Rhodoligotrophos defluvii: one gene and its partners. The protein of the gene in region 1 binds, or shares a complex with, the protein of each later gene. Links are inferred from orthologs where the notes say so. Each region holds a gene or a part of one and is shown in the gene's direction. Other genes may lie near its edges.

What was found.
Region 2: the proteins of E4P09_RS23510 (region 1) and E4P09_RS04690 are in contact, whole or in part, in a cryo-EM structure (PDB 8GIZ), measured with the Escherichia coli proteins. The link is inferred for Rhodoligotrophos defluvii from one-to-one orthologs.
Region 3: the proteins of E4P09_RS23510 (region 1) and dnaN are in contact, whole or in part, in a cryo-EM structure (PDB 8GIZ), measured with the Escherichia coli proteins. The link is inferred for Rhodoligotrophos defluvii from one-to-one orthologs.

Annotation. Positions count from the first base shown.
Region 1 is NZ_SZZM01000007.1:205,781-208,551, reverse strand. It holds E4P09_RS23510 (DNA polymerase III subunit delta'), read left to right. Parts: upstream 1-733; coding sequence 734-1,810; downstream 1,811-2,771. Other genes in the region: metG (methionine--tRNA ligase), read left to right, coding at 1,836-2,771; tmk (dTMP kinase), read left to right, coding at 87-719; E4P09_RS23520 (D-alanyl-D-alanine carboxypeptidase family protein), read left to right, coding at 1-69. UniProt on the Escherichia coli protein: Part of the beta sliding clamp loading complex, which hydrolyzes ATP to load the beta clamp onto primed DNA to form the DNA replication pre-initiation complex.
Region 2 is NZ_SZZM01000001.1:981,179-984,363, forward strand. Bases 197-3,152 are described here. They hold E4P09_RS04690 (DNA polymerase III subunit gamma/tau), read left to right. Parts: upstream 197-722; coding sequence 723-2,582; downstream 2,583-3,152. Other genes in these bases: nudC (NAD(+) diphosphatase), read right to left, coding at 197-358; E4P09_RS04695 (YbaB/EbfC family nucleoid-associated protein), read left to right, coding at 2,579-2,899; recR (recombination mediator RecR), read left to right, coding at 2,906-3,152. In the rest of the region: more of nudC, read right to left, coding at 1-196; more of recR, read left to right, coding at 3,153-3,185. UniProt on the Escherichia coli protein: Part of the beta sliding clamp loading complex, which hydrolyzes ATP to load the beta clamp onto primed DNA to form the DNA replication pre-initiation complex.
Region 3 is NZ_SZZM01000001.1:923,823-926,984, forward strand. What follows is about bases 1-2,933. They hold dnaN (DNA polymerase III subunit beta), read left to right. Parts: upstream 1-874; coding sequence 875-1,993; downstream 1,994-2,933. Other genes in these bases: dnaA (chromosomal replication initiator protein DnaA), read left to right, coding at 1-689; recF (DNA replication/repair protein RecF), read left to right, coding at 2,138-2,933. In the rest of the region: more of recF, read left to right, coding at 2,934-3,162. UniProt on the Escherichia coli protein: Confers DNA tethering and processivity to DNA polymerases and other proteins. Acts as a clamp, forming a ring around DNA (a reaction catalyzed by the clamp-loading complex) which diffuses in an ATP-independent manner freely and bidirectionally along dsDNA.

The DNA of each region.
Region 1 (2,771 bases):
GTGCTGCCTGCGGAGGGCATGCTGCGCCGCGCGGTGGACACCCTCAGCCTCATGATGTTCGGCACCTGAGCCGGCGCCTCCGTCCCATGGCGCACCGGCGGTTCATTACCCTTGAAGGCGGCGAGGGCACCGGCAAGTCCACGCAGGCGCGGCGCCTGGCCGAGCGGCTGCGGCAGGAAACCGGCAGCGAGGTGGTGCTCACGCGCGAGCCGGGCGGCACCGAGGGGGCGGAGGCTATCCGTACCTTGCTGGTCAACGGCCGCGCCGACCGCTGGTCGGCCACGGCCGAGGCCCTGCTCAACTATGCGGCGCGGGACGACCATTTGCGGCGTATCATCCTGCCCGCGCTCGAGCGCGGTGCTTTCGTGGTCTGCGACCGGTTCGCCGACTCGACCCGCGCCTATCAGGGTGCGGCAGGCGGCGCCGATCCCGCCCTGATCGCCGCGCTCGAACGCAGCGTGATCGGCGATCATTGGCCGGGGCTGACCCTGGTGCTCGATATCGCCCCCGCGCTCGGTCTTGCGAGGGCCGCCAACCGCCGCGGTGGGGAAGGGCGGTTCGAGGGAAAGCACCTCTCGTATCACGAGACCTTGCGCCGCGCCTTTCTCGCCACCGCCGAGGCCGATCCACATCGCTGCGTGGTCATCGATGCCGCGGCCCCGCTCGAAGCGGTGACCGCAGCCATTTGGCAGACGGTTGCATCCCGGCTGTTGGCCTGATACGCCCGCGGGTTATGAAGGACGATCTCGCGCAAGAGCTGGATGAGCGGCTGCATCCGCGGCACCGGGCCGTGCTCATCGGGCATGGCGGGACCGAGCGCCGGCTGCTCGATGCCTACCGGTCGGGCAAGCTGCACCACGGCTGGATCCTGAATGGCCCGCGCGGCATCGGCAAGGCCACGCTCGCCTACCGTTTCACGCGCTTCCTGCTGCGTTATCCCGATCCGGCAATGGTGCCGGCGGGCGTCCGCGAAGGCTGCGATGTGGACCCGGCGGATCCGGTGTTCCGCCGGGTGGCAGCCCAGGGACATGCGGATCTCATCACCATCACGCGCGCTTACGATACGCGCAACAAGCGGCTCAAGGCGGAGATCGGGGTGGATGAGGCCCGCCAGGCGAGCCAATTTCTCGGGCGAACCGCGGGCGAGGGCGGTTGGCGGGTGGTGATCGTGGATGCGGCCGATGAAATGACCGCCAGTGCGGCCAATGCCTTGCTGAAGAGCCTGGAGGAGCCGCCGCCGCGGACCGTCTTTCTTCTGGTGAGCCATGTGTCCGGACGGCTTCTGCCGACGATCCGCTCGCGCTGTATCAGGCTCGATCTCGCGCCGCTGGCCGACGAGGAGGTCGAGCGGGTGCTGGACGTGGTGCTGGAGGAGGGAGGCAAGCCGAGCGCGGAGCAGCGGCAGCTGGCAATCGCCCTGGCCGAGGGCAGCCCCGGCCGGGCGTTGCAGCTGCTGCAGGGAGGCGGGCTCAAGCTGTTCAGGGACTTCTCGGCTCTGCTCGAGCAGGTGCCCGGCCTCGACTATGGCCGGCTGTTCGAGTTTGCCGAGCGTCTGCGCGGGGCGCAGGCTCTCGACGACTATCGGTTGTTTACCGAGCTCATGGAACAGTGGCTGTCGCGCCGGATTCGCGATGCGGCGCGCGGGGTCGATGATTGGGCCGGCCGGATGCCGCTCAACCGTCTGGGGCAATGGAGCGAGGTGCACCAGGCGATCGTCCATTCCATCGGTCGCGCAAATGCCCTAAACCTCGATCGCCGCGAGGTGATCGTTCAGGCCATGCGGCTGATCGATGCCACCGCCCGCCCATGACCGCTCCGAGAGAAGTCTAACGCCGATGTCCGACAAGCGCTTTTACATCACCACCGCCATCTCCTATCCCAATGGGGCGCCGCATATCGGGCATGCCTATGAGGCGCTGGTCACCGACGCGCTCGCCCGGTTCAAGCGCCTCGATGGCTATGACGTGTTCTTCCTCACCGGCACCGACGAGCACGGCATCAAGATGCTGCAGACCGCGAGCCGGGAAGGGCTTGCGCCGCGGGCGCTGGCCGAACGGAACACGCCGCTGTTCCAGAAGATGGTGGCGGCGCTCGACTGCTCGAATGATGACTTCATCCGCACCACCGAGCCGCGCCACTACGCCGCCTCGCAGGAGATCTGGCGGCGTATGGCGGCGAATGGGGACATCTATCTCTCGACCTATTCCGGCTGGTACTCGGTGCGGGACGAGGCCTATTACGACGAGAGCGAGCTCACGAAGGGACCCGACGGCCAGCGGCTGTCACCGCAAGGCACGCCGGTGGAGTGGGTGGAGGAGGAGAGCTATTTCTTCCGCCTCTCCGCCTATCAGGACAAGCTGCTCGCCCATTACGAGGCCAATCCGGATTTCATCGGCCCCGAGACCCGGCGCAACGAGGTGATCAGCTTCGTGCGCGGCGGCCTGCGCGACCTGTCGATCTCGCGCACAACCTTCGATTGGGGCGTGCCGGTGCCGGACAATCCCAAGCACGTGATGTATGTGTGGGTCGATGCGCTGACCAATTACATCACCGGGGTCGGCTTTCCCGATGAACAGTCGGAGCAGTTCAAGCGGTTCTGGCCGGCGGACGTGCACGTGATCGGCAAGGACATTGTGCGGTTCCACGCGGTCTATTGGCCCGCCTTCCTGATGTCCGCAGGCATTCCCTTGCCCAAGCGCGTGTTCGGCCACGGCTTCCTGTTCAACAGGGGCGAGAAGATGTCCAAGTCGGTGGGCAATGTCATCGATCCC
Region 2 (3,185 bases), on another replicon or contig:
CACCCAGCATCGGTGGTGGCAGCACGCTCTGCATGGCCAGACTGCGCAGGTCTATGGCCTTCACCTCCTCGCCGAACATGGCGAGATCCTGGTCGTCGGGCAACAGACTCGCGAAGATCGGCTTTTCCTCACCCTCACTGCCGAGAAAGACCGGCTCACGCACGAGGCTGGGGGGCAATGAGTAGAGCGCCAAGCCACCCAGCGGGTTGAGGACCAAGAGGGCGCGCTCACCGATAAACCCGAGATGGCGAGCCTGGGGCAGGTCCATCTGCTGGGCCAGCCAGCCGGCATCGGTGCGCCGGGGCGCCATGCGGTCGAGGGCGTTGACGGTGAAGGCGAGGCTGTCTTCTGCAAACATAAGGGATCTGCCGGATGGGGAGGGTGTTCAAAACAGCCCTACGAGGGCAGGCTTTGCCCGGTGACGTCAAGCGGTGATCTCGTGCGGGCGCGTGGTGATCTCGTGCGGGCGCGTATTGTCAGGTTATCCAGAGGAATGAGCGGTGCGTTGTGGTATCGCACTTGCCTGTTGGGCTCGGAATGCTGATATAGTCGGCTAGAGAGGCTGGCGGCGGGCGTGCCGCTCGCCAACCGGGTCAGGTCCGGAAGGAAGCAGCCCTAACGAATCCGGCACGGGTCGCTCGTTCAGCCTCTCGCCTCCTTTGGCTGTTGCCGGATCATTGGCCGACGCCGAAAGCGCAACTTCGGGTACGGAACGCCGGGACTTGAGTGAACAGCAGGACATCGGTGCGCCGCTTGCGGCCGAGCAAGCGAGCCGGAGGGCGCCCGAGATCGGCGCCCCGGCCTATCGCGTGCTTGCCCGCAAGTACCGCCCCACCACATTCGAGCATCTCATCGGCCAGGATGCCATGGTGCAGACGCTGGAGAACGCGTTTGCCAGCGGCCGCATCGCCCAGGCCTACATGCTCACCGGTGTGCGCGGCATCGGCAAGACCACGACGGCCAGGCTGATTGCGCGGGCGCTCAATTATTCCGAATCCGCCAAACCCACGGTCCGTCTGCCTTCGCTTGGTATCCATTGCGCGGCCATTCTCGAATCCCGCCATCCGGATGTGATCGAGATGGACGCCGCCTCCCGCACCGGCGTGGACGACATTCGCGAGCTGATCGAAGGGGTTCGCTACCGGCCGATCGATGCACGCTACAAGGTCTATATCATCGACGAAGTGCACATGCTCTCCAAGGCGGCGTTCAATGCGCTGCTCAAGACGCTGGAAGAGCCGCCGGAGCATGTGAAGTTCATCTTTGCCACCACCGAAGTGCGCAAGGTGCCGGTCACCGTGCTGTCCCGCTGCCAGCGCTTCGATCTCAAGCGGCTGGACAGCGAGCTGTTGCTCCAGCATTTCCGCAACGTGGCGGGAAACGAAGGCGTGAGCGCCGAGGACGAGGCGCTGGCGCTGATCGCACGTGCATCCGAAGGTTCGGTGCGCGATGGCCTTTCGTTGCTGGACCAGGCGATCGCCTATGGGGGCGACGTGGTGCGGGCGGAGGCAGTGCGGGCCATGCTCGGCCTCGCAGACCGCGGGCGCACCATAGACCTGTTCGAGGCGCTGATGCAGGGCGATGCGGCCGCAGCCCTCGCCCAGCTCAAGCAGCTCTATGATTTCGGCGCCGAGCCGGTGACCATTCTAACCGATCTCGCCGAGCTCACCCACTGGATCACCCGCCTCAAGGTGGTGCCTGATGCGGCCAAGGACCCGGCTCGCGCCGAGGTGGAGCGCGTGCGCGGCATCAGCCTGGCGGAGCGCCTGTCCATGGCGGTGCTGACCCGCGCCTGGCAGATGTTGCTCAAGGGCATCGAGGAAGTGAATCAGGCCGCGCATAGTTTGGCGGCGGCGGAAATGGTCGTCATCCGCATGGCTTATGCGGCCGACCTGCCGACCGTGCGCGAGGTGCTTGAGCGGGAAGGTACCGAGGCGTCCTCTTCGCCGGAGCATCGGGGCGCGCCCGGAGCCGGTGTAAGCGCGGGCGCCGATGCGGTTACGCCCATGCGGCGGCCTTCGTCCGGAGGGGCAATGCGCGCCGAGGCGCCGGTCAGCCCGACCGCATCAACCGGACGGATACGGGAGACGATGGCTGCCGCTGCGCCTGCGCTCGTGCCGGCGGTGCCGCCAGCGGCGGCCGGCGGGTCATCCCTCTCGCACTTCCGCGATGTCGTGCGGCTCGCCGGCGAGCGCCGGGACATCAAGCTGAAGAGCCAGCTGGAGAGCTATGTGCGCCCGGTGCGGGTTGGCGGCAATCAGGTCGAGATCGGGCTCGAGCCCGGCGCCCCCCCGGGTCTCACCAACGAACTCTCGCGCAAGCTCGAGCAATGGACGGGCGAGCGTTGGGTAGTGTCCGTGTCCAGGGATGCCGGCGAGCGGCCTCTGGCCGAACAAGACCGGCTGAAACGCGACACTCTGTTCAACGAGGCGCGTGGCCGGCCGGTCGTGCAGGCTTTGCTCGAGCGGTTTCCCGGAGCGGAAATCGTGGACGTGAGAGATCTCAGCGTCCAGGAGGATGCCGTCGCCGCCCCCGATATGGCCGATGACGAGACGATGGACGGAAACATGGAGGGGCCATGAAGAATCTCGGCGACATGATGAAGCAGATGCAGGAGATGCAGGCGCGGATGCAGGAGATGCAGGCCCGGCTGGAGGAACTGGACGTGGTCGGCACCGCCGGAGCGGGGCTGGTCAGCGTCACCCTCAACGGCAAGGGCGCCATGAAGGGCATCTCCATCGACCCGACCCTGCTCACGGACGATCGTGAGATCCTTGAGGACCTGATCGTCGCCGCCCATGCGGATGCGCGGCAGAAGATGGAAAGCGCTCTGGCGGAAGAGATGAAGCAGCTGACCGGAGGTCTTCCGCTGCCGCCGGGGCTCAATTTCGGCTTCTGATCCCATATGACCAGACGCATCGGCGGCCCGGAGCTCGAGGGGCTGATTCAGCTTCTGTCAAAGCTGCCCGGCCTCGGACCGCGCTCGGCCCGCCGTGCGGTGCTGCATCTGATCAAGAACCGGGCCCGTCTGCTCGACCCCCTCGCCGCGGCGATCGAGGATGTGCGCCGCAGCGTAACCGTCTGCTCGGCTTGCGGCAATATCGACACGACCGACCCCTGTGCGATCTGCCAGGACCACCGCCGGGACCGCTCCGTCATCTGCGTGGTCGAAGAGGTAAGCGATC
Region 3 (3,162 bases), on another replicon or contig:
TGCTGCAGGAGTTCCTGCACACCTTCAATTCGCTGGTCGATTCCAAGCGGCAGGTGATCGTTGCCGCCGACGTGCCTCCCACCCAGCTCGACAGTATCGATGCGCGCATGCGCTCGCGCTTGGCGGGCGGGCTGATCGTTGACATTCAACCACCCGAGCTCGAGCTGAGGCGTCGCATTCTGCACGCGCGGCTCATCGAGGCGATCAGGCGGGATCCGTCCGTGGCCGTGCCCGACGACGTGGTCGAGTTCATCGCCAACCGGGTCAATGGCGGTGGGCGCGAGCTCGAAGGGGCGCTGATCCGGGTGATCGCCCATCAGCAGCTGGTTCAGGCGCCCATGTCGGTCGATCTTGCTGCGTCCGCTTTGCGCGATCTGGTGCAGAGCGCGGAAGTGCAGCGGATCAAGATCGACGACATCATGCGGGTGGTCGGCCGCCACTACAACGTTGCCAAGGTGGACCTTCTGTCGCCGCGGCGCGCCCGTTCGATCGTGCGCCCGCGCCAGGTCGGCATGTATCTGGCGAAACGTCTCACCTCGCGTTCGTTGCCGGAAATCGGCCGGCGGTTCGGTGGGCGTGATCACTCCACCGTTCTCCATGCCGTTCGCAAGGTCGAGGAGCTGCTGCAGAAGGATGAGCAGCTGCAGCGCGAGATCGTGCTGCTCACCAAGCTTCTGGAGCAGCCCTGAGCCCGAATGATGCGCAGCGCCCCGGGGCTTGTGATCGCTGCCAATCCGGGGCACATTCCCATGAGAGACACGCCATCCTGCCATGCACGTGCGGAATATCGCGCTGCGGAAGGAACCCGCATCGGCGCGGACCGGGCGGCACGGCGGCATTGCGGAATGGGCAAGAGAGGAGCTGAGTTGCGGCCATGAAGGTCACCATTGAGCGGGCGGCCTTTCTCAAGGCGCTGAACCACGTTCAGAGCGTGGTGGAGCGGCGCAACACCATACCGATTCTATCGAACGTGCTGATCCATGCCCACCAAGGCGAGATCCGCTTGAGCGCCACCGATCTCGATGTGGAAGTCATCGAAACCGTGGCGGCCGACGTGGCACAGGGCGGCGCGACCACCGCGCCCGCTCATATGATGCACGACATCGTGCGCAAGCTGCCGGAAGGCACGCAGCTCCAAATCGAGCAGGGGGCCGATACCGGTCGGGTGGCGATTTTCGCCGGTCGGTCGCGGTTTTCACTGCAGGCGCTGCCGGCGGAGGAGTTCCCCGATATCACCGCGGGAGAGTTCTCGAACAGCTTCACCGTCCAGGCGGCCGACCTCAAGACCATGATCGAGCGCACCCGCTTTGCGATCTCAACCGAGGAGACCCGCTATTATCTCAACGGCATTTACCTCCATGCCGTCCGGGCCGATGGCGGCGACAAGCTGCGGGCTGTGGCGACCGACGGTCATCGCCTCGCCCAGTTCGAGCTGCCCCTGCCCGCGGGCGCCGCTGGCATGCCGGGCGTCATCGTGCCGCGCAAGACCGTGCTCGAAGTGCACCGCTTGATCGAGGACCGGGACGCCACCATCGAGATTGCCCTGTCGCAATCCAAGGTCCGCTTCGGGTTCGATGGCATCGTGCTCACCTCCAAGCTGATCGACGGAACTTTCCCGGATTACGAACGGGTGATCCCCAAGCACAATGACAAGGTGATGGATGTAGACACCAAGCTGTTTGCGCAGGCCGTGGATCGGGTGTCGACCATCTCCAGCGAAAAGGGCCGGGCGGTGAAGCTGCACATCGGCAGTGGCAAGGTCGTGCTCACGGTGAACAATCCGGATAGCGGCTCGGCGGAGGAGGAGTTGGTCGCCGATTACGACGCGCCGGACCTCGATATCGGCTTCAATGCCCGTTATCTGCTTGACATAGCGGGCCAGTTGGAGGGCGATACCGCCCGTTTTCTGTTGGCGGACGCGGGCTCGCCGACCGTCATTCGCGACGTGGTGGACGACGCGGCGCTCTATGTGCTGATGCCGATGCGGGTGTGACCTGATAAAGTGCGCTCCAACCCTGCCGGAAGGCGCAGAAAAGCTTGCAGAATCGCTGTGGCGAGGCCATATAACGCTCGGGCACTGAGCTCGGCGGATTGAGGTATTTTCGTTCGCAGGATCCTGGTCATTGGAGCGCCGACGGTGGCAAAAAACCGCGCTCTGGCGCTGACAAGGCTCACACTGACCGATTTTCGGAATTATGCGCGTCTACGTCTGGATGTGGATGCGGGTCCCGTTGTGCTGACCGGCCCCAATGGAGCCGGGAAGACCAATCTCCTCGAGGCGCTGTCGGTGCTGTGCCCCGGGCGGGGGCTGCGCTCGGCGACTTATGCCGACATGGCGCGTCATGACGGTTCCGGCGGTTGGGCCATTGCCGCCGAGCTCAACGGCCCCCGCGCCGAGCTCCGCGTCGGCACCGCATGGGAAGGCCGGCGGGCCGAACCGGACGACGAAGACGCCTTGGAGATCTCGACCGCTCAGGGCCGGCAGGTGCGCATCGAGGGCACCAGCCATCGCGGTTCAGGCGCCCTTGCCTCGGTCATCCGCATGGTGTGGATCACACCAGCCATGGACAGGCTGTTCAACGGACCGGCTGGCGACCGCCGCCGTTTTCTCGACCGGCTGGTGCTCGGCATAGATCCAGACCATGGCAGCCGGGTGCAAGCCTTCGAGAAGCTGATGCGCGAGCGCAACCGGCTGCTCGAAGACATGCGCGAGGGCCAGCGGCGGGACGGGATCTGGCTCGACGGCATCGAAGCGGCCATGGCCGAGCATGCGGTGGCCATTGCCGCCGCACGGCGGGCAGCGGTGGATGCGCTGCAGCTCGCCTCCGCCCAGCAGCACGGCGAGGCACATATGGGCGGTTTCCCTTGGGGCATCTTCCTCATCGAGGGAGAGCTTGAAGCCGCCATTGCCGATTTGCCGGCGGTGGAGGTGGAAGAGCGCTATCGCAGGACCCTCGCCGATACGCGCCTACTGGATGCCGGTGCTGGCCGTTGCCTGCGCGGACCTCATCGCAGCGACCTCGTCGTGAAGCACGGGCCGAAATCGATGGAGGCCCGCCTTTGCTCCACCGGCGAGCAGAAGGCGCTTCTGATCGGCATTATCCTCGCCAATGCGCGGATGATCGCGGAAGGCTTCGAGGGCTATGCCCCCATCATGCTGCT